One region of the Paeniglutamicibacter sp. GQ140 genome, then DNA from elsewhere that is predicted to be linked to it. Evidence: riboswitches for the same ligand, from Rfam matches in the RefSeq annotation. Region 1 holds a riboswitch; each other region holds the start of a gene.
What was found. A riboswitch is a leader RNA that binds a small molecule or an ion and turns the genes downstream of it on or off. The one in region 1 is predicted to bind S-adenosylmethionine.

Region 2: linked by a shared signal. The riboswitch ahead of AC6CHY_RS09650 (hypothetical protein) and the one ahead of AC6CHY_RS10290 (acyl-CoA dehydrogenase family protein) in region 1 are both predicted to bind S-adenosylmethionine.
Region 3: linked by a shared signal. The riboswitch ahead of AC6CHY_RS09705 (hypothetical protein) and the one ahead of AC6CHY_RS10290 (acyl-CoA dehydrogenase family protein) in region 1 are both predicted to bind S-adenosylmethionine.
Region 4: linked by a shared signal. The riboswitch ahead of AC6CHY_RS05360 (bifunctional o-acetylhomoserine/o-acetylserine sulfhydrylase) and the one ahead of AC6CHY_RS10290 (acyl-CoA dehydrogenase family protein) in region 1 are both predicted to bind S-adenosylmethionine.

Annotation. Positions count from the first base shown of each region.
Region 1 is NZ_JCAXDW010000006.1:49,151-56,492, forward strand. Features, by position in the region: gene acs (acetate--CoA ligase) at 1-774, opposite strand, end outside; gene AC6CHY_RS10275 (ABC transporter permease) at 881-1,702, opposite strand; gene AC6CHY_RS10280 (aliphatic sulfonate ABC transporter substrate-binding protein) at 1,702-2,721, opposite strand; gene AC6CHY_RS10285 (ABC transporter ATP-binding protein) at 2,814-3,626, opposite strand; SAM riboswitch class I at 3,631-3,719, opposite strand; SAM riboswitch class I at 4,143-4,239, shown strand; gene AC6CHY_RS10290 (acyl-CoA dehydrogenase family protein) at 4,246-5,583, shown strand; gene AC6CHY_RS10295 (LLM class flavin-dependent oxidoreductase) at 5,660-7,063, shown strand.
Region 2 is NZ_JCAXDW010000005.1:263,750-271,091, reverse strand. Features, by position in the region: gene AC6CHY_RS09665 (ROK family protein) at 1-557, shown strand, start outside; gene AC6CHY_RS09660 (HNH endonuclease) at 660-2,063, opposite strand; gene AC6CHY_RS09655 (VIT1/CCC1 transporter family protein) at 2,262-3,365, opposite strand; gene AC6CHY_RS09650 (hypothetical protein) at 3,607-3,879, opposite strand; SAM riboswitch class IV at 3,899-4,008, opposite strand; gene AC6CHY_RS09645 (DinB family protein) at 4,021-4,599, opposite strand; gene AC6CHY_RS09640 (sodium:solute symporter family protein) at 4,730-6,256, opposite strand; gene AC6CHY_RS09635 (cupin domain-containing protein) at 6,420-6,995, shown strand; gene AC6CHY_RS09630 (amino acid permease) at 6,992-7,342, opposite strand, start outside.
Region 3 is NZ_JCAXDW010000005.1:281,985-289,326, forward strand. Features, by position in the region: gene AC6CHY_RS09700 (zinc-dependent alcohol dehydrogenase family protein) at 1-1,025, opposite strand, end outside; SAM riboswitch class IV at 1,257-1,386, shown strand; gene AC6CHY_RS09705 (hypothetical protein) at 1,409-1,693, shown strand; gene AC6CHY_RS09710 (PDR/VanB family oxidoreductase) at 1,713-2,720, opposite strand; gene AC6CHY_RS09715 (histidinol-phosphate transaminase) at 2,717-3,868, opposite strand; gene AC6CHY_RS09720 (amino acid ABC transporter ATP-binding protein) at 3,887-4,654, opposite strand; gene AC6CHY_RS09725 (amino acid ABC transporter permease) at 4,651-5,607, opposite strand; gene AC6CHY_RS09730 (ABC transporter substrate-binding protein) at 5,604-6,503, opposite strand; gene AC6CHY_RS09735 (HAL/PAL/TAL family ammonia-lyase) at 6,663-7,342, opposite strand, start outside.
Region 4 is NZ_JCAXDW010000003.1:103,528-110,869, forward strand. Features, by position in the region: gene AC6CHY_RS05330 (DeoR/GlpR family DNA-binding transcription regulator) at 1-653, shown strand, start outside; gene AC6CHY_RS05335 (phosphotransferase family protein) at 650-1,492, opposite strand; gene AC6CHY_RS05340 (CPBP family intramembrane glutamic endopeptidase) at 1,556-2,368, shown strand; gene AC6CHY_RS05345 (hypothetical protein) at 2,450-2,797, shown strand; gene AC6CHY_RS05350 (hypothetical protein) at 2,906-3,154, shown strand; gene AC6CHY_RS05355 (VOC family protein) at 3,222-3,866, opposite strand; SAM riboswitch class IV at 4,034-4,149, shown strand; gene AC6CHY_RS05360 (bifunctional o-acetylhomoserine/o-acetylserine sulfhydrylase) at 4,224-5,567, shown strand; gene metX (homoserine O-acetyltransferase MetX) at 5,582-6,742, shown strand; gene AC6CHY_RS05370 (SHOCT domain-containing protein) at 6,805-7,149, opposite strand.

The DNA of each region.
Region 1 (7,342 bases):
GGTGCCGGAGGTGTACATGATGAACAGCGGGGTCTCGGCGTCGAAGGCCTCCGGGGCGTGTTCGGTGCTCGCGGTGTCGACAGTCTCGTGCCACCACACGTCCCGGCCCTCGACCCAGTTGATGTCGGTGTGCCCGGTCCGGTTGATGACCAGCACGTGCTCGATCGCGTTGTCCCCGGAAACGGCCTCGTCGGCGTGCGCCTTGACCGGGACCGAGGTGCCGCGGCGGAACTGGCCGTCGGTGGTGACCAGGAGCTTGGCGCCGGTGTCCTCGACACGGAACTTCAGCGCCTCGGCGGAGAAGCCGCCGAAGACCAGCGAATGAACCGCGCCGATGCGCGCGCAGGCCAGGGTGATGACGATGGTTTCGATGAGCACCGGCAGGTAGATGACCACGCGGTCGCCCTTGCCAATGCCGAGTGCCTCCAGCGCATTGGCGGCCCGGGATACACGGTCCTGCAGGTCCTGGTAGGTGACGGTGGTCCTGTCCCCGGGCTCGCCCTCGAAGTGCAGGGCAACCTTGTCTCCGCGGCCGGCCTCTACGTGCCGGTCAACGCAGTTGTAGGCGGCATTGAGCTTGCCGCCCTCGAACCAGCGCAGTTCGGGGCCGCGCCTGGCCGCCTGGTCGACACCGGTGCTGGTGTGGATGGTGTGCCAGTCCTCGGACCAGCTCAGGCGCCGCGCGGCGGCGTCCCAGAATGCGAGCCGTTCGGCTTCGGTCAGGGAGGCTTCGTTGGCGATGTCAGTCGTGACGGGGTGCAGGGTTTCAGTCATTGTTTTCTCCATTGCTCCTGGCAGTAGCACCGGTCTCGGGGAGGTGCTTGTTGCGGCGTCGTGACGCCAGAAATCTGGGCCGCTCGAAACGGGTGGTTGGTTGCCCTTAGGCCCAGCGCCTGACTGCCCAGCGTTCAGCCAGGCCCACCAGTGCATCGGTGGCCTTGCCGATCACTGCCAGCAGGATGATTGCCAGAATCAGTCTGTCGATCCGGCCGTTGTTCTGTGAATCGGTGAGCAGGAAGCCAAGCCCCATGGAAGATGCGATCAGTTCCGCAGCCACCAGGAAAAGCCAAGCCTGTGCCAGGGCGAGCCGGAGGCCGGAAAATATGGCAGGAACCACGGCAGGCAGCTGGATGGTGGTCAGCAACTTGATCCCCTTGAGGCCAAAGGCACGTCCGGCCTCGATGAGGTTCTTGTCCACATGGCGTAGCGCCAGGTACACGGTGGTGAACACCGGGAAGAAGGCGCCGATGGCAATCAGCGTGATTTTCGAATCTTCACCGATCTTCATCCACAAGATCAGCAGGGGAACCCAGGCCAGCGACGGCACCGCACGAATGGCTCCAATGGTGGGGCCCAGCAATGCGTCGGCGAGCCGCGACAGTCCAACCAAGGCGCCAAATCCAAGCCCAAGCACCGCGCCAATGGCGAAGCCCACCAGGACGCGTTGGGTGGAGATGCCGATGTGCGTGCCAAGTTCCCCGCGCCCGATCAGGTCCACTGCGGCCGAGTACACCGACGTGGGGGATGGGAGCTGTGCGGAGGTGACCCAGCCGAGGGAGGTGGCGCTCTGCCACAGCACGAGGACAAGCAGCGGCACCAGTGCGCCGAGCCCGATGCGGCCCAGTGTCGAGCCCGGGATCCGGGGCCCGCTTGCACTGGCTGGCGTCGTTTCCTTGGTGTTGAGGGAAAAATCGGCAGACATTACGAACCCTTGACCTTCGAAGCGTCGGCCTTTTTGGCGAAGGAATCATCGATGAGGGAATCAAGAGCCGTGTCGACCTTGGCCTGGCTGGTGACATCGCCGGTCTCGACAAAGATCGGTCCCACGACCGTCAGGACGTCGACCAACTTTTGGCCGGGCACCGCGGAGACATCAAGATTGGAACGCTCGAGGATCACCTTGTCGGCAACCGGTGCTTCCAGCCCTGCCACGTCGGCCAGGATTGTCGCGGTTTCCTTCTGGTTCTTGGCGGCCCATTCGCGGGCCTTTTCGTAGGAGTCCACCACGACCTGGGCGATTTCCGGGGACTCCGCCAGGAAGGATTCGTTGGCGTTCAAGGCACCGTAGGTGTTGAAATCCAGGTTGCGGTAGATCAAGCTGGCGCCGTTCTCCTCCGCGCCGGCCATGATCGGGTCCAATCCACTCCAGGCATCCACGGAACCGTTTTCCAGGGCGGCGCGGCCATCGGCGTGCTGGAGGTTCTCCACGGTCACGTCATCCGGGCCGAGACCTGCCTGCTCCAGGGCCTGCAGCAAGAAGAAGTAGGGGTCGGTACCCTTGGTGGCGGCGACCGATTTGCCCTTGAGTTCGCTCACGTCCTTGATGGGTGAGTCCTTGGCAACAACCAGGGCGGCCCATTCCGGTTGCGAGTAGATGTCGATGGTCTTGATCGGGGAACCGTTGGACCGGGCCAGCAGGGCGGCGGAACCCGCGGTGGATCCCACGTCGATTGCCCCCGCGCGAAGCGCTTCGTTGGCCTTGTTCGAACCGGCCGACTGCACCCAGTTGACGGTGACGCCCTGTTCCTTCAGCGAGGCTTCCAGCCATCCCTTTTCCTTGAGCACCAGGGACAACGGGTTGTAGGTGGCGAAGTCGATGTTGAGGGTCGTGGCTTCCGCAGCGCCCGAGCCCTCGCCGGCGCAACCGGTCAGCAACGCGGTGGCGGCAACCAGCGCGGAGGTGGCAATGAGAGTGCGGCGTGAGAAAAGGTTTCGGTTCATGGGTGAATTCCTTGAATGGGTGAACGCACGACAAGAAGGACGCTCGTTCAGAAGATGCGAGTGGTGTGAAGTGACGGTGCTTGGGTGCCGGTTTAGTGGCGGTGTGCGTCAACGCCGAGCGATGCAAGAAGTGAGCTGCGCATTCGGCCGAGGCTTTCATCGTTGCGGTTTCGCGGACGTGACCCCGGGACCGTGAGGAGCTGGGTGACGGTTGCGGCTGTTGCGCCGTCCGGGCGTCCCAATACGACGATGCGGTCGGCTAACTGCAGTGCCTCGTCAACGTCGTGGGTGACCAGCAAGACCGTGGTCGGGTACGCGCTGTGGATGTCCAGCAGGAGATCCTGCATCTTCAAGCGGGTCAATGCATCCAGGGCGCCGAACGGTTCGTCCAGGAGCAGGACGCCGGGGCGTCGGGCCAGGGCCCGGGCGAGCGAGACGCGCTGGGCCATGCCGCCGGAGATTTCCCTCGGGCGCAAATCGCTGTAGGCATCGAGTTCCACGAGTTCGAGCAGCTCTGCGATGCGTGCCGCACCGGTGGTGCGGTCGGTGCCCGCCGGAAGGCCCAAGGAAACGTTGTTGGTCACGGATTTCCATGGCAGCAGGCGTGGCTCCTGGAACGCCACCGCACAGCGGGTGTCCAGTCCGTTGACAGCGGTGCCGTCGATCAGGACCTGCCCGGCGGATGGCTGGTCCAGCCCGGACACGGATCGGAGCAATGTGGACTTGCCGCAGCCGCTTGGGCCGAGGATTGCCACGACTTCTCCCGGGGTGACCTCGAGGTCGACATCGTGCAGCACCTCGCGACCGCCGAAGCTGCGGCCAACGCCCTGGAATGTCACGCGAAGCGCGTTGCTGGAAACACTTGTCGGTGCGACAAACGTCGGGTGGTCAAGCGTGGAAGTCATGATCTCTCCATCGGACTGGCGGTAGCACCGGCCTCGACGAGGTGGTTGCTGCGGCGTCATAGAGCCAGATCTCTCGGCCGCTCGGGATGGGTTATGACCACCATCAAAGTCGATGCGGCGTCACAGGAGCAAGCCCGCCGTAATGTGACCGAATGTTCGACGGGGTGGAATTTAATGACCATGCGTCGAATTATCTACGGAAATCTACGGGACTTTCGATCATTCAACTTGTGGTGCTTTGGAGGTTTCGGGCAATCGGATCCGGTCCGGGGATCGTCCGTGTGGACCCCGGGATCTCGCGCACATGCTTGCCAAGGGTCGTGTGGGTCATTTGGTTCCGCGGCCTCCAACCGTGCGCCCACCGTCGTCGAACGAATGGCTGGTGGAATGCCGGTGCGCCGGTGCTTCGCCCCTGCCCCGGCGGGCAGCGAATCCCGTTTTGCCCTGTGACGCAACCGTCAATTGTGACGAAGCGGGTTGTCACCGCTTCGCCGAGGCGTGTAGAAATATGACCAACAACCATCCAGAGCGGCCGAGAGATCTGGCTCCATGACGCCGCAGCAACCCCTCCCCTTAATTGGGCGGTAGGTGCTCACGCCAGAACCGATGGAGAGAATTCATGGCTGTCGATTCCTTTGCACATGCACACGCTGTCGAAGCGGACCCCAACATCTTTGGTGCCGTCAACCTCGACGCATTTACCGGCGACACCCCGGCCCGGCACCTGCTCAAGCTCACTCCGGGCGTTCCCCGTAATGGGCACTATGACGAGTTGGCCGCGATCTTCCGCCCGGTCTTCGCCAGGATCGCCTCCGGGGCCAGTGAGCGCGACGCCAACCGGACCCTGCCCTTCGAACCGGTTGGCTGGCTGAACCGGGTGCGGTTCGGGGCGCTGCGCATCCCCGTCGCCGAGGGCGGCTACGGTGCCAGCGTGTCCGACTTGTTCCGCCTGCTCATCGAACTGGCAGAAGCCGATTCCCAGGTGGCACATCTGTGGCGCTCGCACATCGGCTTCGTCGAATCCGTGTTGCAGCTGGAAGACGATGCCTTGCGCCACCGCTGGGTCGAGCGCATCGTTGCCGGGCAAATTATCGGCAACGCCTACACCGAGCGCGGCGGAAACCGGCTGGGCACCCTGAACACGACCATTGCCAAGCAGGGCGAGCGCTGGATCCTCAATGGCGAAAAATACTATTGCACCGGCACGATCTACGCGGACTGGGTGGCAGTCGCCGTGGCGCACCCCGCCCGTGCCGGCAGGCAGATCGCCGTGGTTTCCACGCAGCATTCCGGCGTCAAGATCCTTGACGACTGGGACGGATTCGGGCAGCAGCTCACCGGCACCGGCTCAACCACGTTCGAGAATGTCCCGGTGGACACGATCCTTCCCGACGAGCAGCAGGTCAACGACCCGGAATCCGCCATCTTCCAATTGGTGCTACTCGGGGTCCAGGCGGGAATCACGCGCGCCGTGCTCAACGACATGCGCTCCTCGGTCCAGGCCCGCACCCGAAGCTTCAGCACCGGGACCGGTGTTCCGGTGCGCGAAGAACCCCAGGTACTGCAATTGGTCGGCGAGGTCTCCGGCACCGCATTCGCGGTCGACTCCATCGTCCTGGCCGCCGTGGCGGAGATCGAGGTCGCGCTGGCCGATGTATCGCTCAGCCCGGCCGAGCGGTTCGCGGTGTGTGAACTCGCCGCGGACAGGGCCCAGGCGGTCGTCCAGCCGCTGGTGCTCTCCGCGGCGACCAAGCTCTTTGACGGACTGGGTGCCTCGGCAACCGCCAAGGGATGCAACCTGGACCGGCACTGGCGCAACGCGCGCACCGTTGCCACCCACAACCCCGCGATCTACAAGTCTCGCATCATCGGCGACTACGAGGTCAACGGCACGGCGCCCCAGCAGCTCAACGCCATCGGCGACGTGGGTGCCACCCAGGGAACCGGCATCCCGTAGAACAACACGAGCCCCACATCAACTTGATCCGCACAACACCGGATCCGCAACTCCCAACACCTCGCGAAGGATAAACATGAGCACGACTCCCGCCCCACGCCAGATCCGCTTCAACGCCTTCGACATGAACTGCGTCGGACACCAGTCCCCGGGACTGTGGAAGCACCCCAAGGACCAGTCCGCCAGCTACAAGGACCTATCCTACTGGACCAACCTGGCCAAGACCCTGGAAAAGGGCAAGTTCGACGGCATCTTCATCGCCGACGTGCTGGGCACCTACGACGTCTTCGGCGGCTCCAACGAGGTGCCGCTGCGCACCGGCGCCCAGGTCCCGGTCAACGACCCGCTCATGCTTGTCTCCGCGATGGCCGCCGTGACCGAGAACCTCGGCTTCGGCGTCACCGCCAGCACCTCCTACGAACACCCGTACCCTTTCTCCCGCCGCCTGGCGACCCTTGACCACCTGACCAAGGGCCGCATCGGCTGGAACGTCGTGACCGGCTACCTGCCCTCCGCCGCCCGGAACATGGGCCAGGAAGACCAGCTTGAGCACGACGAGCGCTACAACCACGCCGACGAATACCTCGAGGTCGTGTACAAGCTGCTCGAGGGTTCCTGGGAAGAAGACGCCGTGGTTCGCGACGCCGAGCGCGGTGTCTTCACCGACCCGGCCAAGGTCCACGAGATCAACCATGAGGGCAAGTACTTCAAGGTCCCGGGCATCGCCATCACCGAGCCCAGCCCGCAGCGCACCCCGGTGATCTTCCAGGCCGGAACCTCCTCGCGCGGCATGCAGTTCGCCGCGGCAAATGCCGAGGCAGTCTTCGTCACTTGCCCCACCAAGGACATGCTCAAGGCCACGGTCACCAAGATCCGCGACGCCGCCGAGGCGGCCGGCCGTGGACGCCACGACGTGCGCATCTACACCATGCAGACCATCATCACGGACGTGGATTCCGCCGCCGCGCAGGCCAAGTTCGAGGACTACAAGTCCTACGCCGACATCGACGGCGCCCTTGCGCTGATCTCCGGCTGGATGGGCGTGGACCTGTCGACCTACGGCCCGGACGACGTTATCGGCGACAACGTGAAGTCCAACGCCATCCAGTCCACCGTGTCGATGTTCCAGCAGGCCAGCGGCGATTCGGGCAACCCGTGGACGATCCGCCAGCTGGCCGAGTGGGTGGGCGTTGGCGGCTTCGGACCGATCACCGTCGGCTCGCCGACCGAGGTCGCCGACAAGCTCATCGAGTGGGTCGAGGACACCGACGTGGACGGGTTCAACCTGGCCTACGCCATCACCCCGGGCACCTTTGAGGACATCGTGGAGTTCATCGTTCCCGAGCTGCAGGCACGCGGCGCCTACCCGACCGAATACGTCGAGGGCACGCTGCGCAACAAGCTCTTCGGCAAGGGCGACCGCGTCCAGGACTCCCACCGCGCGGCGAACTACCGGTTCTCGAACGCCGAGGTCAAGTAGCCGGGAGTAACTCCCGCACGAGTTTCGGGCGGCGGCGCACCATGAGGTGCGCCGCCGCCCGGGCCGTTTAAGGGGCCGTGAACGTTCGGGACGGCCGGCAGCCTGAGACCAGGAAAGAGAGTCAGCCGCCATTTGCCCAGTCGATGAGTTCCGGGGCATGAATTTGTGCACATTATCAACATGACGCCCCGGTGAAGCAAGGCCAGGTTGTTTTTCGCTTCACGTTCTGACTTATGACGCTTCGTGAAGCAAATCCGGCCCCAAAGCCGATCCGTGCGT
Region 2 (7,342 bases), on a different contig from region 1:
CTGGGATCGGCGGGTCGATTGTGATCGACGGGAAACTGCAGCGCGGAAGGTTCGGGGTCGCGGCCGAATTCGGCCACCAGATCATCGTGCCCGGCGGACAGCGCTGCGCCTGCGGCAACCGCGGATGCTGGGAACAGTACGCGTCGGGCAATGCGCTGGCACGCGAGGGAAGGAGCCTCATGGCAGTGCACTCGCCGGTGGCCCATGCACTTCGCGAGGCGGCAGGGAACGACCCCCGCCTGGTGACTGGTGAACTTGTCACCACCCTTGCCGCCGCCGGGGATCCGGCCTGCCGCGAGTTGCTCATCGAAGCCGGCCAATGGCTGGGCCGGGGGATGGCCAACCTGGCCGCGGTGCTGGATCCGGGCATCTTCGTCATCGGCGGCGGGCTGGGTGCCGCGGTTCCGTTGCTGGTGGAAACGGCCGAGGCGACGTATCGCGAAAACCTCAGTGGGCGGGGCTACCGGCCCTTTGCCCAGGTGGCCCGCGCAGAGCTTGGGCCGGATGCAGGGTTGGTGGGTGCCGCGGACCTGGCCCGCGGGGCGCTCGCCGGCTGATTCGTGGCCTCGCGCGTCCATGGGCGCAGGGCCGTTCCGGGGATGCGTGGGTGCATCCCCGGTGGCGTGGGGCGTGGGTTTTCCGCGCGTTGCGGAGGGCGGCTATTTTCGCTGAAGTGGCCGGCCCATGCCGGTCGTTGGCCGCGGTGGCGGAGCCGTGGAAGTGTAGCTGTGGCCGCTGGGGGTGGTGATCCTGAAGGAATGGCGGCCCCGTCCGGGCAATGGTTCCTCGTCCCAGCCGGGTGCTTCCTTGGTTTGGTTGCACGTACGACAGCGACCAGCGGCATTGAGCTCGGTGGTCTTGCCGTTGCGGTGCACCTGCACGACGTGGTCGAGTTCCTGGATGCGGCCGTTGCAGTGCGGGGTGCGACAGCGTTGGTCGCGGAAGGTGATGAAGCGCTTGAGATTTCCGGCGAAGTTGCGGGCCGCCGAGTCCATGGCGACCAGCTTGCCGGTGTCCGGGGCGGCGTAGAAGCGCCGGCACCAGGTGTCCAGGGGGTGCTCCGGATCGCCAGCCACCAGTGACCTGGCCTTGGTGGCGCTGATGTATCCGTGGCCCGGGATCAGCGCCGGTTCGTCGCCGTCGCCGGTGAGGCTCTCTGCGTCCATCATCAGCAGCAGCTCCACCGGCCGGGAACCGGTGGCCTTGGTGTCGGTAATCGCCTCGAAGACGGTGTCTGCCGCGACCTGCGCGTTGGTGCGGTCGTCCCCGGGCTTTCGGGGACGACCGGTTTCGCGGCTGAGGACCTGCAGGATCGGAACGCCTTGGTCCAGGGGGAACTCGCCAATGATCCTCACGGTGTTTTCATTCACCCGGTAGCCGCTGGCGTATCGCTTTTCGGTGGCGTCCGCTTCCTCTTGCTCGGCAGTTTCCGGTTCGAGGACGAGAGCCCAGTAATTGACCATTTCACGCAGGGCCGCGGTCCCGGACTGGAAGCACGTGTGGGTGTCCTCCCACAACAGCTCATCGATCATTCTCCGGTTTTCGATCTTGAGGTTCCGGGTGCCGCTGACAACCACGCGTGCCTGGTCCCAGGTCATGATGCCCTGGCGCAGCCCCTGATGGGAGAGTGGCAGGTCTTCGGCGAGGATCCGGAAGTCGCTGGTGCGTTTGGACCCGCTGTGCGGGGACAGGTGCATCGCCAGGGCGACGTCCCCGCTGGATCCCCAGGCCGGGTTCTTCTCCCTGACGCCTGTGCACTGTCGATGGGCGATCAGGGAGTCCTGGTAGGCGACGCTGTGGTCGGCCTGTTTCGCCGTGGCGGCGCATTTCAAGGTTTCCAGTGCGCCGACGGCGGACACCGCCTCATGGACACCCGTCAGCACCGGGGCGTCGTTCACCGCGGCGGCCAGGGACAGGATTCCGTCTGTGCCGGTGCGGGCAAGATGCTCGGCAACCAGTGCGTCCATGTCCGCCCCGTCGGCCAGCAGTGCATCGTAGCCCAGGTCCTTTCCGGCACCAGAGGTGCCGGCGGAAGGGATGCCGCTCGATGACGTCGTTGCCATGCTTCCATTATAGAACGGGTCACCGACAATTGGAACATAGTTTCTTTAAAAATAGAAAATATGTTCTACTGCTTGCGAGGGGCGCCTGACCTTACCTGCAAACAACATCCCGCGCGGGCGCCGGAAGCCAAAAGGGTGCCGCCGAATCCCGGATCCAGGGAAATGGCGGCACCCGGCGTTGAGTCCGTCGTGGGACCGTCAGGCCACGGAGCCGCCGAAGAGCAGGCCGAGGGCGTAGGTGACCGCCGCGGCGCCCAGGCCGATGGCCAGCTGGCGCAGGCCGCGCTTGGCCGGGGACGCGCCTGAAAGCAGGCCCACGATGCCGCCGGTTGCCAGCAGGGCCAGGCCGACCAATGCGGCGGAGAGCAGGATCGCCGGCGTGCCGCCCATGCCGAAGATGAACGGCAGGATCGGGATCACCGCACCGGAGGCAAAGAAGCAGAACGATGCGGAGGCGGCACCCATGGCGGAGCCGATTTCCTCGTGCTCGACCTTGGCGGATTCCTGCTCGAGCTCGGGATGCAGGGAGAGCGAGGCGTTGCAGTCGCAGGAGTAGATGCCCATGCGCTCGGCCGCACGGTGCGCCGCATCCTCGTCGCTCATGCCGCGGGCCTTGTAGACCAGCACCAGTTCGTTGGCATCCAGGTCCAGGTCCGGGGCGGCGGAAAGGGTCACCTGGGTGGGCTTCGACGCCGAGAGCAGTTCGCGCTGCGACCGGACCGAGACGTATTCGCCGGCGGCCATCGACAGGGCGCCCGCGAGTAGGCCGGCGATGCCGGAGAAGAGCACCATGGAGGTGGCGACGCCGGTCGCTCCGATGCCCATGACCAGGGCCAGGTTGGACACCAGACCGTCGTTCGCGCCGAAGACGGCGGCACGGAAGTTGCCCGAGAGCCGGTTGCGGCCGCGGGTGGCCAGGCCGCGGACGACCTCTTCGTGGACGAGCTCGTCGGCGGCCATTTGGCGGCTGGCGTCGGTGTCCGCGGCGTAGGGGGAGTTTCCCTCGGCGCGCTGGGCCAGGGCCAGGACGAAGACCGAGCCGAAGTGGCGGGCCAGGAAACGGAGCATGGTGCGCCGGATCGAGGGCCGGGTCCGCTTCCCGGCGTGCTCGCCCAGCAGCGAGCGCCAGTGTTCCTCGTGGCGGGTTTCGGCGGCGGCAAGTCCCAGCAGGACCGCGCGTTCCTCGCCCTGGCGCTTGTTGGCAAGTTCGCGGTAGACCGCGCCCTCGGCGATTTCGTCAGCCAGGTACTGGCGCCAGCGTTTGATCTGGGCGGGAGTGGGGGTTGGCGCTGTTTGCGTCATGCTCTCATCCTCATGTGGGCGTTCACGGCCCCGCGGGACCGTGTGATGGGGAGGCCCGGCATGAATGCTTTTTGGGTGCGTTGAGCCTCGGGCCACCAATGTGTGGACCGAAGGTCTCGTTCGCCTGGGGCCGGACGGGAATGCCCGTTGCCGCAGGTGGTTTGCCGGGTTACCGCGTTGTAACCAGTATGTCGACGCACCGCTTTCCCGCCGGGTGGGCGGGTTTGGGAACTACTCCCCTTCAACCCACGAGTGTAGCGTCCGGAAGGGCAAGGGAGAATTCGCTGAGACTAAAAACCAGGGCCTGGCCAGCGGGGTTGCCTGCCCGGGGGATCCGCACCGACAGCTGGCCGGCGGCAGGGTCCCAGCGCGTGGAACCGGCGGCGTTGGCCAGCGCCGCGGCCAGCGCGGGGGCGTCGGCAACGTGGTAGCTGTGCCAGCAACCCGCGAGGCGCAGTTCAACGACCGAGCGGTGGACATCGAGCAGGGGCAACACGGGAATGGAACGTGCCATGGCGGGGTCGAAGACCTTTCGTCAGCTCTTGCCGCGCCTTGTGGCCACGGCCGCTTCTTCATCCGAACCACCCATGAACCTGGGGTTGGTGCGCGTCTTAGTCGGAGCTTGCCGACGCGTCTCGTGAAGCTGGGAACTACATTACCGCGATTCGGAGGCCCGCAGGATGTTTTCGTGCAATTGGGTCCAGCCCGCAGGATCGTAGGGCGGTATGTTCGTGTTCTCTTGGCGCATTCCGGTGGAGCCGTCAATGAGCTCGCGCAGGATGTCTGCATGCCCCGCGTGGCGTGCGGTCTCCACGTTCATGTGCAGCAGCAGGCGACCGAGGGTCGTGTCGCGCTTTTCCGGCTTCCACCAGGGAATCGTGGCCGGGGCATCCAGGGGCAAGGCGGCAATGTTGTGGTTTGCCGCGTCGATGGCCCGGCGGTAGAAGGCGAGGATCTCGGAGCACGGGACGTCGCCGGGAACCCACATGTCGGCGCTGGCCTCGGGGTCGGCCATCAGCGCGTCGTAGCGTTCGTCGTCAACCGTGAATCCGAGGCATTCGACGAAGTAGCCGTACTCGACCGAGGCCAGGTGCTGGATGAGGCCCAGGATATTGGTGCCGGAGCCGACCATGGGGCGGGTCATTTCCCTGTCGCTGAGTCCCTCGACCTTCCAGAGCATGGCTTCGCGGGTGTGGTTCAGGTACGTGGAGAGGTGGTCCTTGAGATCGTCCATGGTACCCACCCTAGGAGCGCCGGGGCATGGCTGGGAAGGGGGAACCGTGGCAAAAGGGGAGCCCGTCGCCGCGCATGGTGCGCGGGGACGGGCTCCCTCAACCGGGATTTTCCGGGGTCAGGGTCCGGTGCTAGCGTCCGGCAACCTCGGTGAGGTCCGCGCCCTCGGCGTCCGCCTGGCCGGCGACCCGCGCATTCCAGCGGGTGATGACCGCCGGGTTGGTGGGACGCGTGAGCAGGGAGACGACGACGAAGGTCAGCGCCGAGGCAATCAGCCCGAAGTAGATCGGCTCGTTGGCGTAGATGCCATCGAAGCGCTCTTCGGCCTGGATTTCCAGGACGATCATGGTGCCCAGGGTGACGATGGAGCCGGCGGCCATCGAGGCGGCGGCCCCCAGCCCGTTCCCGCGCTTCCAGACCAGACCGCCGATGATGGCCACCAGCAGGCCGCCCACCAGGATGTCATAGGCGATGGTCAGCGCCGCGACCACGTCGGAAACCATGATGGCCAGCACGATTGTGACCACTCCCAGCAGCAGCACCCAGATGCGGTTGGCGCGCACGTCGTGCTCGGGGTTCTCGTTGGTGTTGACGTGCAGCTGCTTGCCGAACCAGCTGGCCACGAACGGGGTGACGTCGGTGCGGGCTACGGTTGCAGCGGCAATCAGCGCGCCGGAGGCGGTGGACATCATGGCTGCGACAGCGGCCGCCAGCACCAGACCGCCGACGGCGACGGGCAGCAGCTGCGTGGCGACCTCCGCGTAGACCACGTCCTTGTTGGTGTCCGCGCCGATGATGTCCGGCAGGGCGACCTTGGCGGCCATGCCGATGATGGCGCCGGCGGCCCCGTAGAGCACGCAGTAGATGCCGGCGGTGGTGCCGCCCCAGCGGGCCACCTTCGGCGTCTTGGCGGTGAAGACGCGCTGCCAGATGTCCTGGCCGATGAGCAGGCCCAGGGTGTAGACCACGAAGTAGGTGATGATCGTCTGCACGCCGATGCCGGTGAAGCTGAAGAACTCGGCCCCGACGCGTTCGCGGATCCCGGACATGCCCCCGGCGGCGTTCAGCGCGAAGGGCAGCATCAGGAAGAAGATGCCCACGGTCTTGATGACGAACTGGACCTGGTCGGCCAGGGTGATCGACCACATGCCGCCGATGGTGGAGTAGATGACCACGATGACCCCGCCGATGGCGATGGCCATCCAGCGTTCCCAGCCGAAGAGGACCACGAAGATCGTCGCATAGGCGCTGGTGGAGGTGGCGCAGAGCATCAGCGTGTAGGCGAGCATGACGATGCCGGAGGTGTTCGTCGCCGACTTGCTGCCGTAGCGCAGGGTGAGCATCTGCGAGACGGTGAAGATCTTCAGGCGCTGCAGGGTCGGGGCAAAGAGCAGCGAGAGCAGGATGACGCCGGCGCCGATTGCCACGACCAGCCACATGCCGGAGATTCCGAACTTGTAGCCCAGGCCGACGCCGCCCACGGTGGATGCCCCGCCCAGGACGACCGCCGCCATCGTGCCCGTGTACAGGAACGGGCCGAGGCGCCTGCCTGCCACGAGGTAGTCGCTGCTGTTCTTGGTGCGCGATTTTCCCCACCAGCCGAAGATGAGCATGGCCGCCAAGTAGGCGGCGACGATCGTGCCATTGATGAATTCCATGGGTGAGCCTTTGCTGGGAACGAAACCGGGTGCGCACCTCTGGGATGCCTGATAGTAAACTTTTGTTGTTCTATAGGCTAATGTGAGGTGTCGCACACGTCAATTGCACCTAAGCTGGATGAACGCATTATTTCCTTCGAGCCCACCCTGGAGACCCGCGCCGATGAAAGCCCTGCCCGTTGAGCCCAGCAGTGCTGCCCTCGCCATTGGCTCGCGGATCCGGGCGGCGCGTCACGCCCAGCGCCTGACCATCGACCAGATCGCCGAATCCACGGGATTGACCAAGGGTTTTCTCTCCCGGGTGGAGCGCGACTTGACCAGCCCCTCGGTGGCATCGCTGGTGACGCTGTGCCAGGTGCTGTCCCTGGAGGTAGGGGAGCTTTTCACCCAGCCGGACACCCACGTCGTCAGGCTTGCCGAGGCGCCGCGCATCTCACTGGGCGGCGAAGGCATTGTCGAGAGGCTGGTGACGGCGCGTTCGGAGCGGCGCCTGCAGGTGATTCGCGCCGTCATCGCCCCGCACGGCGAGGGCGAAAAGGAACTTTACTCGGTGGATTGCGAGGTCGAGGTGCTCCACGTCCTCTCCGGGCGCTTCGTGCTGATTTTCGCCAACGAGCGGTTTGACCTCGACGCGGGGGACACCGTGACCTTCCCGGGGCGCGAGCCGCACAGCTGGAAGAACCCGACGGGCGAGGAAGCCATCGTCACCTGGACGCTGGTCCCCGCCGCGTCGCGTTAACCCACGTGCACCCAGGGCCGCTTGCCGATTGCCGGTTCGGCCTCGCGCAGCACCTCGCGCGTCAACGGGGCGATCTCGCCCTGGCCCAGGAACAGGAAGCGCAACAGGTTGTGCACCGGGTTGCCCTCGGTCCAGCGGAAGTAGATGTGCGGCATCACGCCGGTCCGGTCGCGGATTTCAAGGCAGATCGCGGCAATCGCGGTGGGCACCGAAGGGGCCTCCGCCTGCAGGATCTTGTAGCCGTGCCGGGTGGTCCCGGAAACCACGATGTCCTGGGCGAAGTCCGAGAAGTCCGAGACCCTGATCTCGATGAAGACCACCGGGGCATCCTCGGGCAGGTGGCTGGC
Region 3 (7,342 bases), on a different contig from region 1:
CGCTCGTCCATCGCCGCATAGGCCTCCGGCGCCTGCTCCAGCCCCATGACGGCATCGAAGACCAGTCCCGGGTTGATGCTGCCGGCCAACACGTCGGCAAGCAGTTCGGGCAGGTACGCCCGGGTGCTGGCCGCGCCTCCGGCCACCGAGATGTTCTTCGCGAAGAGCACGGAGATCGGCAGCGGGTCATCGCCGTGCGGGACGCCCACAAAGCCCAGCGACCCGCCGGGTCGGGTGCAGCGCAATGCCTGGTCCATGGACTCGGCGGTGCCCACGCATTCGAGCACCGAGTCCGCCAGCACTCCCCCGAGCAGTTCGCGCACCTTGGCTGCGGCATCGGCCCCGCGCTCGGCGACCACATCGGTGGCCCCGAAGTCCCGGGCCAGGGCCGCACGGTCGGCGTGCCGGGACATGGCGATGATGCGCGTGGCGCCCAGCCGCTTGGCGGCGAGCACCCCGCACAATCCCACTGCCCCGTCGCCGACCACGACCACACTCCGGCCGGGCGCAACCCGCGCACCCAGCGCGGCGTGGTGCCCGGTGCCCATGACGTCCGAGAGTGCCAGCAGCGACTTGGACAGGGCTTCGTCGGGCTCGGCCACCCCGGGGACAGCGACGAGCGTGCCGTCGGCGTTGGGGACCCGCACCGCCTCGCCCTGCCCGCCGTCGACGGGCAGGCCGTTCTCGTCGGCCCCGCCCCAGTGCGCCCGGTGTTCGCAGGCGACCTGCACGCCGTCGCGGCACGGCGGGCAGGTGCCGCAGCTGTTGGCCCACGGGGCCACCACGAAGTCGCCCACAGCCAGGGTCGAGACCCTCGGGCCAACCGCCTCGATGCGGCCGATGAATTCGTGCCCGATGCGCCGGGGCCTGGGCGTGGGGCTGACGCCGCGGTACGGCCAGAGGTCGGAGCCGCAGACGCAGGCGGCGCTGACGCGCACGATGGCGTCGGTGTCGGCACGCAAGGTCGGCTCGGGGCAGTCCTCGACGCGGATGTCCCGCGGTCCGTGGATCAGGGTGGCGCGCATGTGTTCCTCCGCAGGGTGTGGGGGCTGGCGGGTGTCGCTTCCAGCCTATGCCAGCGGGCTCTTGGCCCGCGGCGGCGGCATCCACTGCATCACCCGGCAGGAACCGGTGACGGCGGTGCTGCGGGCCCGCCTCGGGAGGGCGGGGTCACTGGCCGTCGCAGATGACGGTTTGTTGCTCCCCGCAGCCCCGCGGTGGCCAACCGTCCCCGCCCCGCCGTAGGCTGGAGACAGCTTCACGAGATCTGGTTGCACTGCGCAAAGCTCCGACTGACCAGGCACCAACCCCATAGTTGCACGGCGGGTGGTTCGGATGACGAAGCGGCCTTGGCGCGCATCCCGCACGCAGGGGCAAGGACAACGATCTTCAAGGACGTGTGCACATCATGTACAGCCCCACCCTGGACTCATCCCCCACCAGGAATCCGCTGCCGCGCTTCACCGGCGACTGGATCACTGCCTGGCTTGACCTCGACCCCGAGACCGACCTGCTGCACGTGGGGGCCGGTCCCGACGAGTGGGTGCTTGAGGCACTCGCCCCGCACAAGCTCTCGGCGGCACTGGCGGGCCGCGGCCCCGTCGAGGTCCAGTTCAACCCCGAGCTGCTGGTGGCACTGCTCCCCGGTGCGCACGAGCTTGTCGGAAGCTCGTTCTTCCGCCTGCGCGCCTGATGCCCCGGGGGCGCAGGCGCTAGATATCCAGCACCAGGCGCCCGCCCTTGCAGCGCGACACGCAGATCATCATGGTGTCTCCGGCATCCCGCTCCTCCTCGCTGAGCAGCGAATCGCGGTGGTCGATCTCCCCCGAGACCACCGGGGTCTCGCAGGTCCCGCAGATTCCCTCCCGGCAGGAGTTCAGCACCTGCACCCCGACGTCCTCCAGGGCGGCCAGGATGCTGGTGCCCACCGGCACCCGTGCCTGGAGGCCGCCGGTGGTTTCCACCGTGAATTCGTGGTCCCCCGCGGCCGGCGCGCTTGCGGCAGGGTCGGCGACAAAGCGTTCGAAGTGGAACCGCGCGGGGTCCCGCCAGCCGGAGGTGAGCGTGGCGATGTAGTCCAGCAGCGGTCCGGGGCCGCACACATAGGCGTGGAATCCCGCCTCCGGGTCACCGAGCAGCTCGGCCAGGGGATAGAGCCCGGATTCGTCGTCGGCGTGCACGTGGACCTTGTCCCCGTAGTGCGCCAGTTCGCCGAGGAATGCCATGGAACCACGGCTGCGCCCCAGGTAGAGCAGCCGCCATGCTGCCCCGGAGACCTCGGCCGCGCGCAGCATGGGCAGGATGGGCGTGATGCCGATGCCGCCGGCGATGAACATGTATTCGGGCGCCGGCCCGAGCACGAAGTTGTTGCGCGGGCTCCTGACCCGCAGCTGCGCGCCGGGCCTCAGCTGGTCGTGGACGTAGGCGGATCCGCCGCGGCCGGCGGGTTCCCGCAACACCCCCAATCGCCAGTGCCGGTCCCCGGGGGCGGAGCACAGGGAATACTGGCGCAGCAGACCGTTGGGAAGCAGGACGTCGATGTGCGATCCCGGACTCCAGTCCGGCAGCGCGAGCCCGTCGGGGCGGGCAATGCCCAGGGAGAGCACCGACTCCGATTCCCGCTTGATGTCCACCACGTCCACGACGAAGTATCCGTCCTCGGCCATCCGGATGACTGGCCCCGGTTCCCCGATGGCATGCTTTTCACTTGTGCTGATCACGATGCACCTCCAGTGCTGTGGTGTGGGTATGTGGTGGGTACTGCCTGCCATGTTTCCGCGCACCGTGCCGTTGCCGGCTCGTCCAGCGCGGCCAGGACCGCCAGCGAGGCCTGGCGCGGGCCGATGGTCACCCGCACCCCTTCGCCGCCAAAGGCACGGACCGACACCCCGTGTGCTGCGCACGCGCGTTCGATGTCCGCGGCCCGCCGCCCGTTTTCCGGGATCCAGAGGAAGTTGCCCCCGCTGTCGGGGACGCGCAGGCCGAGGGCCTCCAGTTCCCGGTGCAGGAATTCGCGTTCCCCCGACACCGCGGCCACGGTGCCGAGCAGGTAGTCGGTGTCGGCGAGGGCCGCCACGGCGCCGGCCTCTGCCACCGCACTGAGCCCGAAGGGCGGAGCCACCTTGCGGATGGCCCGGACGACGTCCTCCGGCCCCAGCAGGTATCCGGCCCGCGCCCCGGCCAGTGCATGGGCCTTGGAGAAGGTCCGCAGGATCACCAGGTTGGGGTGCTTGGTCAGCAGCGGCACGGTGTCCCCACTGGATCCGGAGAACTCGACGTAGGCCTCGTCGAGCACCACGAGTACGTGGCCCGGAACCCCCGCGAGAAAGGATTCGACCTCGCCGATCGCCAGCACCGTTCCGGTGGGGTTGTTGGGATTGCACAGCAGCACCACCGTGGTGCGTTCGGTGATGGCCCGGCGCATGGCCGCCGTGTCGTGGCGATGGGCCGCATCCAGCGGCACCTCGACGCTCCTGGCCCCTGCCAGCGTGACCAGGATCGGATACGCCTCATAGCTGCGCCAGGCGTACAGCACCTCGTCGCCCGGGCCCGCGAAAGCCGCGAGGACCTGGCCCAGCAGGGCCAGGGACCCTGCCCCCACCGCAACCTGGGTTTCGGATAGTCCCAGGGTGTCGGCCAGCGCGGCCACCAACCGGTCCCCGGCCAGGCTCGGATAGCGGTTGGAGCGTTGCACGCTGTCCGCCATGGCCGCAAGGGCGGCGGGCGAGGGCGACATCCAGGATTCGTTGGAGGAGGCCACCCACCGCGCCTTTCCGGCGGCCGGCGAGCGCGAATAACCCGGCAGCATCTCCACCAGGTCGCGCGGCCGGGGCGTCGCCTCGCCGGCGCCGGATTGCTCGTTGGACATCGGGTCTTTCCTTCGCTTCTAGGCCAGGACCTTGGACAGGAAGGCCTGGGTTCGGGGTTCGCGGGGGTCTTCAAGGACCTGTCGGGGGCTGCCGGACTCGACCAGCTGCCCGTCCGCCATGAAGTGGACGACGTCCCCTACTTCCTTGGCGAAGCCCATTTCGTGGGTCACCACGATCATGGTCATCCCCGAGGCCGCCAGGGAGGTCATGACCTCCAGCACCTCCCCCACCAGCTCCGGGTCGAGCGCGGAGGTCGGCTCGTCGAAGAGCATGAGCTTCGGCTTCAGGGCCAGGGCCCGGGCAATGGCCACGCGTTGCTGCTGGCCCCCGGAAAGCTGCGAGGGGTAGTGCTGGTACTTGTCGGCCAATCCCACCCGGTCCAGCAGTTCCATGCCCTCGGCCATGGCCTTGGCCCGGGATTTGCGCTGCACGATTGTCGGTCCCTCGATCACGTTCTCCAGGGCGGTCCGGTGCGGGAACAGGTTGAATTGCTGGAAGACCATGCCGACGGACGCACGCTGCTTGGCCGTTTCGTTTTCCTTCAGTTCGTGCAACTTGTTCCCCGCACGGCGATATCCAATGCGATCCCCGTGGACCCACATTTCCCCGTCGCTGATTTTTTCCAGGTGGTTGATGCACCGCAGGAACGTGCTTTTTCCCGAGCCGGAGGGCCCCAGCAGGCAGGCGACCTGTCCGGCCTGCACCTCCAGGGTGATGCCCTTGAGGATTTCCAGGTGGCCGAAGGACTTGCGCACATTGTGGGCGCGCAGGACTGGTTCGTTCATTTGCTCGGCTCCAATTCCGGCTCGATGCTTGGCGCTGGGGTCGGCCCCGTGACGGGGCCGGTCGCCGAGGCCGCGGGCGCCGCTGGCTTCTTGCCCTTGATGGGCGTGAAGCCGCGTTCAAAGTGGCGTTCGACGAAGTACTGGCCGACGGAGAGCACCGCGGTGACCGCCAGGTACCAGATGGCCGCCACGATGAGCAGCGGGATGGTCTGGAAATTGCGCGAGTAGATGATCGAGACGCTGGTCAGCAGCTCCGAGTACCCGATGACGATGACCAGCGAGGTGTACTTGAGCATGCCGATGGTTTCGTTGCCGGTCGGCGGGATGATCACGCGCATGGCCTGCGGCAGGATCACCCGGCGCATGGTCTGCAGGCGGGACATGCCGATCGCCTTGGCCGCCTCGGTCTGGCCCGCGGCGATGGACCGGATGCCCGAGCGAACGATCTCGCCCATGTAGGCGCCCTCATTGAGGCTCAGGCCCAGCAGGGCGGCGGTGAACGGGGAGATCACCGAGTTGGTGTCGATGCTCAGCAGCTGGGGCCCGAAGGGGATGCCGAGCCCGATGTTGGGGATCAGCGCCGCCAGGAAGAACCAGAACAGCAGCTGCACCATCAGCGGCGTCCCGCGGAAGAACCACGAGTACGCCCAGGCCGCGGTGGACAGGATCGGGTTTGCCGAGAGCCTGCAGACCGCCACCACGATCCCCAGCACGATGCCGATGAGCATGGAGATGGCGGTGAGCATCAGGGTCCGGCCCAGGCCGGCCATCACCGGCGCCGCGAAGAGGTACTCGCCCACCACGTCCCAGTGGAAGCGTTCGTTGGCGAACATCGAGTAGATCAGCATCAGGAGGATGCCGACGACTGCCACCGCGGCAATCCAGCGGCCCAGATAGCGGGCCGGCACGATGACCAGACCGTTCTCCTGCGGTTCAGGGGTCCGCGTGGTCATTGCTTGACCCCGTTGACGGGGAAGGACTCCATGGTGTGGTCGGCCATGTTGTACTTGGCCAGGATCTTGTCGTAGCTACCGTCGGCCTTGATGGCCTCGAGTCCCTTTTGGATGGTGATCATGAGCTGTTCCTGGTCCTTGGGGAAGACGATGCCGAAGGCCAGGTCTTGGTAGCGCTCGCCCATGGCCAGGGCGCCCTTGGACTCGGCGGCAATGACCGACCCGGAGGTCGAATCGACCAGGAAGGCGTCCACGCGGTTTGACTGCAGGGCCAGCACCGCCTGGTTCTGTCCGGCGAAGATCGTCACCTCGACCTTCGGCTTGCCGGCTTCCTCGCACTTCTTGGAGGCCTCGGCGGCGTCGGCGTCCTCGGTGGTGCCCTTCACGATGCCCACGTGGGCGCCGCACAGGTCATCGAGCGTCTTGAGCTTCTCGGCGTTTGCTGCCGAGGTCATGACGCCTCCTCCCGCGGAGAAGTAGTCGATGAAGTTGACCTGCTTCTGGCGTTCGACGGTGTCGGACATCGCCGACATGGCCATGTCGTAGCGTGCCGAGGCGAGTCCCGGGATGATCGCGTCGAAGGCGATGTTGTCGAAGTCCATGGTGACGCCCAACTGCTTCTCCAGCTCGTCGGCGATTTCCCTGTCGATGCCGATGACGGTGGTGCCGTCCGTGTCAAAGGACTCGAACGGCGGATATTCGACGTTGCTGGCCACGTTGATGGCCCCGGCCTTTTGGATCTTCTCCGGCAGCTGGCCAAACAGGGGCGCACTGGCGTTGGCCGCGGCCGGCTTTTCGGCCTCCGCGGTCCCGCCGCAGGCGGAAAGCGCGAGCAGGCCTGCCAGGGCAAGTGCACCAAGTGCGCCGGAACGGATGGTGCGAGTGGAGTTTTTCATGATGTTTTCCTCCTGATGGATGCGTTCTGAACTGCTGGAGCGGATGGGACTTTCTTGGGGGTGAATCCCGCGGAATCCGTGGCGTTCACGGATTTTTTGGGCATGGGAAGTAGAGCCACCGACTTCGGCGGTGTGCTGGGGGGAACCTTTCGGGGGCGGCTAGCCGGCGAGAACCTTGTTCACGGTTTCAACGACCAACCCGCTGTGCACCAGGTCAAGGGCCATCCTGACCCGTGGGTACATGACCACGTCGGCGCGGATGTGGTCGATCGGCCGTCCGTCGGCCGAATTGCTGCCGCGCACCAGCGCCAGGGCCGCGGCGCTAGCCGCGCCCGGGCGGGCGTCCCCGGTGTCCGGGTGCGCGGCACGCAGCTCCAGCGCCTGGGCGGCCATGAGCAATTCGATGCCGACCACGGATTCGATGTTGGCCACGATCTGCCGGGCATGTCGTCCGGCGTTGTTGGCCATTGAGACGTGGTCTTCCTGGTTGGCGCAGGTCGGGATGGAATCGACCGAGTCGGGGTGGGCCAGGGTCTTGCAGTCGGACACCAGGGCAGCGGCCAGGTATTGCGGCAGCATGTAGCCGCAGTCCATGCCCGTTTGCTCGCTGTCGATGAGCATGTCGGGCAGCCCCCGGTTCAGCGTTCCGTCGTCGAGGCGGAAGAGCCGGCGCTCGGTGATGTTGCCGATCTCGGTGACGACTATGGAAATGAAGTCGGCGGCGAAGGCCACGTACTCGGCGTGGAAGTTCCCGCCCGAGACGGCCTTGAGTTTGCGGGTGTCGGGCAGCGACGGGAAGATCAGCGGGTTGTCCGTGGCCGCGTTGATTTCGTTGTCGA
Region 4 (7,342 bases), on a different contig from region 1:
CCCACGGGGGAGCGGTGTCCAACACCGTGGCCTACGACCTGCCGGTTCGCTACCAAAAGGAAGACGCGGCGGTGCAGAAGCACGCCATCGCGGTGCTCGCGGCCTCCATGGTCACCCAGGACATGGTGGTGGGCCTGTCGGGCGGCACGACGTCCAGCGCCATTGCCACGCAACTGGGGATGCGCCGCGAGCTGGTCAACGATTCCGGGCGGACCACGTTCACCGTGGTCACCAACGCCGTCAACATCGCCTCGATGCTGGCGGTGCGCACGCACGTGAAGGTGATGGTCACCGGGGGAGTGCTGAACCCGCGGTCCTACGAGCTGGTCGGTCCCTTTGCGGAGCAATCCCTGGAGAAGGTCACCCTGGACGTTGCCTTCGTGGGCATCAACGGGCTGGAGGCGCGCATCGGTCCAACGGTCTCGGACGAGTTCGAGGCCTCCATCAACGACCTGATGATCCGCCGGGCGCGCCGCAGCTACCTGGTGTGCGACTCCTCGAAGATCGGGCACAGCGCCTTTGCAACGCTGGCCAGGTCGACCTTCAGCGCGCTGATCACCGATGACGGGATCACCGCCGAGCAGCAGCGCGAATTGGTGGAGTCGGGCATTCCCGTCATTGTTGCCGACCCACGGCCGGGCGCGCCGCGCTAGCCGCGGGTGGCGGCGGCAGCGGCCACGAGGCGCGGGCCGATCTTCCCGATCAGTGCACCAAGGTCCCGGCCCGGATCCAATGAAGCGTCGTAGACGCTCTCCAGTGCCATGGCACCCAGCCAAATTCGGGCGCGCCAGGCCACCTCGGGGCTCGGGGCAATGGCCTCGGCGAAGTCGGTGCCGTGCCAGAGACAGAGATATGCGGTGTTCAGCGCAGGGTCCCATGCCGCGGCCAGGTCCCAGTCCAGGATGCCGAGCAGATCGCCATCGCGCCAGCGCATGTTGTGCCCCGCGAGGTCCCCGTGGACCAGCGAAGGCGCCACTGCCCCGAAGGCGGGGATGGTGTCCAGGACCTGCCGCGCGGCACCGGCCAACTCCAGCGGCAAGGCGCACAGGGTGGCGTCGATCTTCCGCGCGGTCCACGGTCCCCGGAACGAATACGGCTCGGCCAGCAGTTCGGCAAGCGGCCGCAGGTCCACGGCCGCCAGTTCCTCGAGCACGGAGCGCAGGCGTGGTGCGTCACCGGTGTGCGGCGGGTGCGCAGCACCCGGGATGTAGCGCTGGATGACCGCGGAGAAATCATCGCCGTGCCAGACCGGGCCCAGCGCGGTGGGCAGCTGGAAACTGAATAGACCCGACAGCGCCTGGATCAGGTCCACGCGCCGCTGTAGCCGGGCGGACGCCTCGGCGGTGCGACCCATGCGCATCACCGCCTGGCCCTCGGCCACCAGCACCAGGTGGAACTGGCCGCCATCGTCCACGTGCGCGGACTTCCAGTCCGGTCCGGGAAAGAGGGCATTCGCCAACTCGTATTCGCGGGGCAGCGCATCTCGTCTCACCCCTCCATCCTTGCAGGCCAACGGGTGTGCGGATACACAGGATCAACACGTAGGATCGACGTCATGATCTCAGAAGCGCAGGGGAACACCGCATCCAGCGCAGCGTTGGAAAGCACGGTGGCGGAAGCCGGGACGCGCCGCGGATTGAAGATCGAGCTGCTCATCGTCCTTGGCTTGTCCCTGGGCCAATCGGGCATTTACGCGATCGTGAACCTCATCGACAAGATGACCAGGGCGCCCCTGGGATCGCAGACCACTTCGCTGAACAATTCGCTGAACCAGCGCCAGTACTTCGACCTGACCTACCAGCTGCTCGACATCTTCTTCGCCCTGGTGCCGGTGATGCTGGTGCTCTACCTGCTCTGGAGGATTCCCGGGGGCAGCCCCTTTGCCCGGCTCGGCCTAGACTTGGCGCGGCCGGTTCGGGACCTGGGCTGGGGAACCGGCCTATTTCTGGCCATGGGCGTCGGAACGCTTGGTGTCTACGCGGCGGGCCGTGCCCTCGGGTTGACCACGATCATCGTGCCGGCGGCGCTGGACGACTATTGGTGGACGGTCCCCGTGCTGGTCTTCTCCGCGATCCGCCACGGCATCCTGGAAGAGGTGATCGTGGTCGGCTACCTCTTCGAGAGACTCGGGCGCCTGGGCTGGGGCAAGTGGCAAATCATCCTCGCCAGCGCCGTGCTGCGGGGCAGCTACCACCTGTATCAGGGGATCGGTCCCTTCATCGGGAACGTCGCGATGGGCGTGGTCTTCGGCTACGTGTACTCGAAAAAGGGCAGGGTCATGCCGCTGGTGATCGCCCATGCATTGTTGGATATCGCCGGGTTCGTAGGTTACGCGCTGGTCGGCACGGCCATCGGTCTTGGTTCATAAAACACGGTTTGATCACTTTGTTCGTGAACACTTGTGCTTTTGGGGTACGTTGCTAGGCTCAAGGAAACCAGACCACCGGGAATGCGCACCGAATTCCGGCGCCGGGGCCTGGACCCGTCAACCAAGGAGCAGGATATGCCCCGGGCCCTGAGCTCACAGAAAATGTTCCGTGTTGGTCTGGTGTTGGGCATTCTTGGAGCCGTTTTCTACATCATCGTTTCACCGCTCCTGAACTGGCTGATCAACCTCGGCGGCCTCAATCACCCGCTCACGGGCCTGGTGGGTGGGCTGGCCGCCGTGATCCAGCAAGGCACCTTCTTCGGCGGGCTGTTCCTGCTGGCCGGATCCTTCGTGGTTCGCTCAGCGGAAGAGGCCGTCGCCTCGGTCAGAAGCACGAAGCAGCCGGAGTCAGGACTGCCGCGGGATTAGCCACCGGAACCATGGCTCGGAAATGTCGGCCGGTGGCAGGTGGCCAGATGCGGAAAACCCCAGGAAAGTCGAGAAGCAGCGATGCCCCAACTCTTGAGTTCGAAAACCATGCTCCGACTCGGCCTCATCCTCGCGTTGGTTGGTGCGGGCATGGCCGTGATCGGAAATCCGATCTGGAAGTGGTACTACGACACCATGTTGCCGGTTGAGGAACTGGTCTTCGGGATGGAAGTCCGACTTCAGCAGGCCTTGCTGGTGGGCGGCCTGTTCATGGCCATCGGATCCATCATGGTGAAGCACTTCGAAATCCTGAAGGACGAGCTGCAAGCTGCTGCCGGCGGAACCGACCGGAAATGAGGCAAGGTGGGGCTAGCCGGATCATCCGGCCAACCCCACCTTGATCGTGGTTCCCCGCGCTGCGTGGTTACAGCGTGATTTGTCCCTTGGGCGTTTCGAAGGTCACCGAAAGGATCCCCGGTGTCCCGTTGGGAGCCTGCCAATCGACGACAACCTCGCCAACGGGCAACTGCTCGGGCTGTCCGAGCCAGTCGGCAACGCGTTCGCTGGAGCCGGCAATGCTGATCGAGGAGATCTTGCCAACTGGTTCCAGTGCCTTTGACGGGTGTAGCTCCTCGGTTCCGTCGTCCCAGCGCAACAGGTAAGGAACCTGCGGATCGGCGATCAGGCCGTTGATGCCGATCTGGCGCCAGGTCAGTTCCTGCCCATCCGGGAATTTGCGGTTTCCCGGAACCGAGCCCCGGCCCAGGCGTTCTTCCGCCGGAGCCAAGTCGTCAACCGCGACGCACCAGCCCATCCAGCCGCCACCGAGTTCGGAGCGGGCGCGAACGGCCTGGCCAAACGGCGCCTTGTCCGACGACGGGTGGTTCAAGACTTCGACAACTTCCAGGTACTGGCCATTCTTCAGCGGGAAGATGACATTGCGCGTACCAAAACGTGGGTGTACACCGCCCTTTACAGATTCGAGTCCAAGGGCCTCGCCGATCCGAGCGGCAGTTGCCGCGAGGCCGTCGGGTCCACAAGCGTAAGTTACATGGTCCAACCTCATCATGTGCCTATCATGGCACTTTGTGATCTGGCTCTCGACTTAGGATTGCCTAACTTGCTTTGTGGTTGCTTGGTTCAAACGGCTGCGGGGTAGTGCGGTTGCCCTTCGGATCGTCACAATTTGAGACGTGGTTGCGAACATATGAAGCGCTGGGCCAGACTTAATGCCAAGGTCATGAGTTTCAGCAGAAGGCCCCGGCTTGCTGAACGGCAACCCTCCGCCGCGGTGGGGTGCCCCGGGTGAAGACCAGGCCCTGCGTCAAAACGACGTGGGACAAGCGCGGGATTGCCCCCAGCCAAGACACGGCCACAACCGGAGTCGGTTTCGGGCATACCCCTACGAATCCTTGAAGGGGAAGAGATGTCTAACAACTGGTCCTTTGAAACCCGTCAGATCCATGTGGGTCAGGAACCCGACGCCGCAACCGGCGCGCGCGCCCTGCCGATCTACCAAACCAGCTCGTTTGTGTTCCCGAGTGCCGAGAGCGCGGCCGCCCGCTTTGCCCTCGCCGAGCTGGAACCCATCTACACGCGTATCGGCAACCCGACGCAGGACGCCGTGGAGCAGCGCATTGCCAGCCTCGAGGGTGGCGTGGGGGCCCTGCTGCTGGCTTCGGGCCAGGCAGCGACGACCTTCGCCATCCTGAACCTCGCCGAGGCCGGCGACCACATCGTGGCCAGCCCCAGCCTGTATGGCGGGACGCAGAACCTGCTCAAGCACACGCTGCGCAAGCTCGGCATCGAGGTCACGTTCGTGGCGGATCCCGACGACCTGGACGGCTGGCGCGCGGCGGTCAAGCCCAACACCAAGGCATTCTTCGGCGAGGTGGTCTCCAATCCGCGCCAGGACGTGCTCGACATCGAGGCCGTCTCCGCCATCGCACACGAGTCCGGGGTGCCGCTGATTGTCGACAACACCCTGGCCACCCCGTACCTCATCCGTCCCATCGAGTGGGGCGCCGACATCGTGATCCACTCGGCCACCAAGTACCTTGGCGGGCACGGCACCGCGATCGCCGGGGTCATCGTGGATTCGGGCAATTTCGACTTCGCCGCCGACCCGGAAAGGTTCCCGGGCTTCAACACCCCGGACGATTCCTACAACGGGCTGGTCTATGCCCGGGACCTCGGCGTCAACGGGGCACTGGGAGCCAACCTCGCCTACGTGCTCAAGGCTCGCGTGCAGTTGCTGCGCGACCTCGGCTCGGCCGTTGCCCCCTTCAACGCGTTCCTGATTGCCCAGGGGCTCGAAACCCTCTCGCTGCGCATGGAGCGCCACGTCGCCAACGCGGTGGAGGTCGCCCAGTGGCTTGAGGCCCGGCCGCAGGTCGAGCGGGTGCTTTATGCAGGGCTCGAGTCCAGCCAGTGGTTCGAGCGGGGCCGCAAGTACGGGCCGCGCGGCATCGGGGCCATCGTGTCCTTCGAGCTTGCGGGCGGAAGCGCGGCCGGCCAGGGCTTCGTCGACGCGCTGGAGCTGCACTCTCACGTGGCCAACCTCGGGGACGTGCGCTCCCTGGTCATCCACCCCGCCTCCACCACCCATGCGCAGCTTAGCGAGGCGGAGCAGGTCGCCGCGGGCGTCTCCCCGGGCCTGGTCCGGTTGAGCGTCGGCATCGAAAACGTCGTGGACATCATCGCCGACCTGCAGGCGGGCTTCGAGGCCGTGGCCGCCGCGGCCGAGGTCGAGCTGCAGGGCACCTTGTGAGTGTGGAGACAAACGTGGTCCTATATGACGCAGAAACCGCCGCGGGGCTGGACTTTGCCCCGGACGGCATCCTGCGGCACCTGCACACCGGTGCCTACACCTTTGAAACCGGCGCGACGCTGCCGGACATCGTGCTGGGCTACGAAACCTGGGGAACGCTGAACGCCGACGCCTCAAACGCGATCTACATTGCCCATGCCCTGACCGGGGACAGCCATGTGGCGCGCGGGGCCTCGACCGAGCCCGGCTGGTGGGACGGCTTCGTCGGCCCCGGCAAGACCGTGGACACCGATCGCTACTTCGTGGTTGCCGCGAACATGGTCGGCGGCTGCTCCGGAAGCACCGGGCCGGCCAGCCTGGACCCGGACGGGGTTCCCTGGGGATCGCGGTTCCCCTTCACCACCATCAAGGACTCGGTGCGTCTCGAGGCGCGTCTGGCCGACGAGCTGGGCATCGCCGCGTGGCACACCGTGCTGGGCGGATCCATGGGTGGGGCACGGGCACTGGAGTGGGCCATCGAGTTCCCGGAGCGGGTGAGGAATTGCGTGGTCGTGGCCGCCTCGGCCGAATCGTCGGCCGAGCAGATTGCCTTCGCCCAGGCGCAAACGGCCGCGATCAGGCTGGACCCTGATTTCGCCGGGGGCGACTACTACGCGAACGAACTCGTGCCCTCCGCGGGGCTGGGGATCGCCCGGCGCATTGCCCATATCACCTACCGCACGGCGGCCGAACTGGACGTCCGTTTCGGGCGGGCGCCGCAAGGCGACGAATTGCCGGTCTCCAGCCCCGGGCTGGACCGCGGCCGGTACCAGGTGGAAAGCTACCTGGACCACCAGGCCAGCAAGCTGGTGGGCCGCTTCGACGCCAACAGTTATTTGGTGCTGACCGAGGCGCTCATGAGCCACGATATCGGCAGGGGCCATGGATCCATCGAAGCGGCCGTGGCGCGACTGGAAAATGTGAATGTCCTGGTGGCCGCCGTGGACTCGGATCGCTTGTACTGGCCCGAGCAGTCGGAGCGCCTTGCCGGGTTGCTGCCGATTCCCGGCAAGGTCCACTACATCACGTCGCCGATTGGCCACGACGGCTTCCTGACCGACATCGAGCAACTCAGCGATGCCCTGGATGAACACATTTTCGCGCGGGAATCCGGACTGCAGGCCGACGCCGGGTAGCTGAACGGACATGGCTCCGGTTTGGGGATCCTTTCCCCGCCGGGGCCATTCGTGTGCCGGACCTAGTCGGTCAGGATCTTCAGGCGCGCCTGGGTGTACTCATCGCGGGTGATGACGCCCCGGGCCAGAAGTCCTTCGAGTTCGGCCAACTTTTGTTCGCGGGTTTGCCGGGGAGCAAACATTTGGGAATTGGCGGCACGCGTCGCCAGATCGGTTTCCAGCGTAAAGATGTCCATCCCGGCGTTCTTGCTGGCCTTGTAGTTTCGTATCCAGACGAAGATCACGAAGGCCACGATCCCGATAAACAGAATCGCGAAGATACCCATGAATACGGGCATTGCCTCGAAAACGCCGCCCATTCCGCCGGGCAGGAAATCCGGGTCGGGTTCGACATAGCCGAAATCCACGGAGTCCTGGGGTCCCAGGACCTCGGGGGGAAGGTCGTCAATCGTGATGGTGCTTGAATCGTTGATGGCTTGCCGTCCTCAAGGTGTCGAATGCCGGGGCGAACTGGGTCGTGATCTCGCTTTCGACACTAGTCAAACACGCGTCGGCAAAAACCGAGACGAATTCCACCAAACGTTTTCCATTCGTGATGTC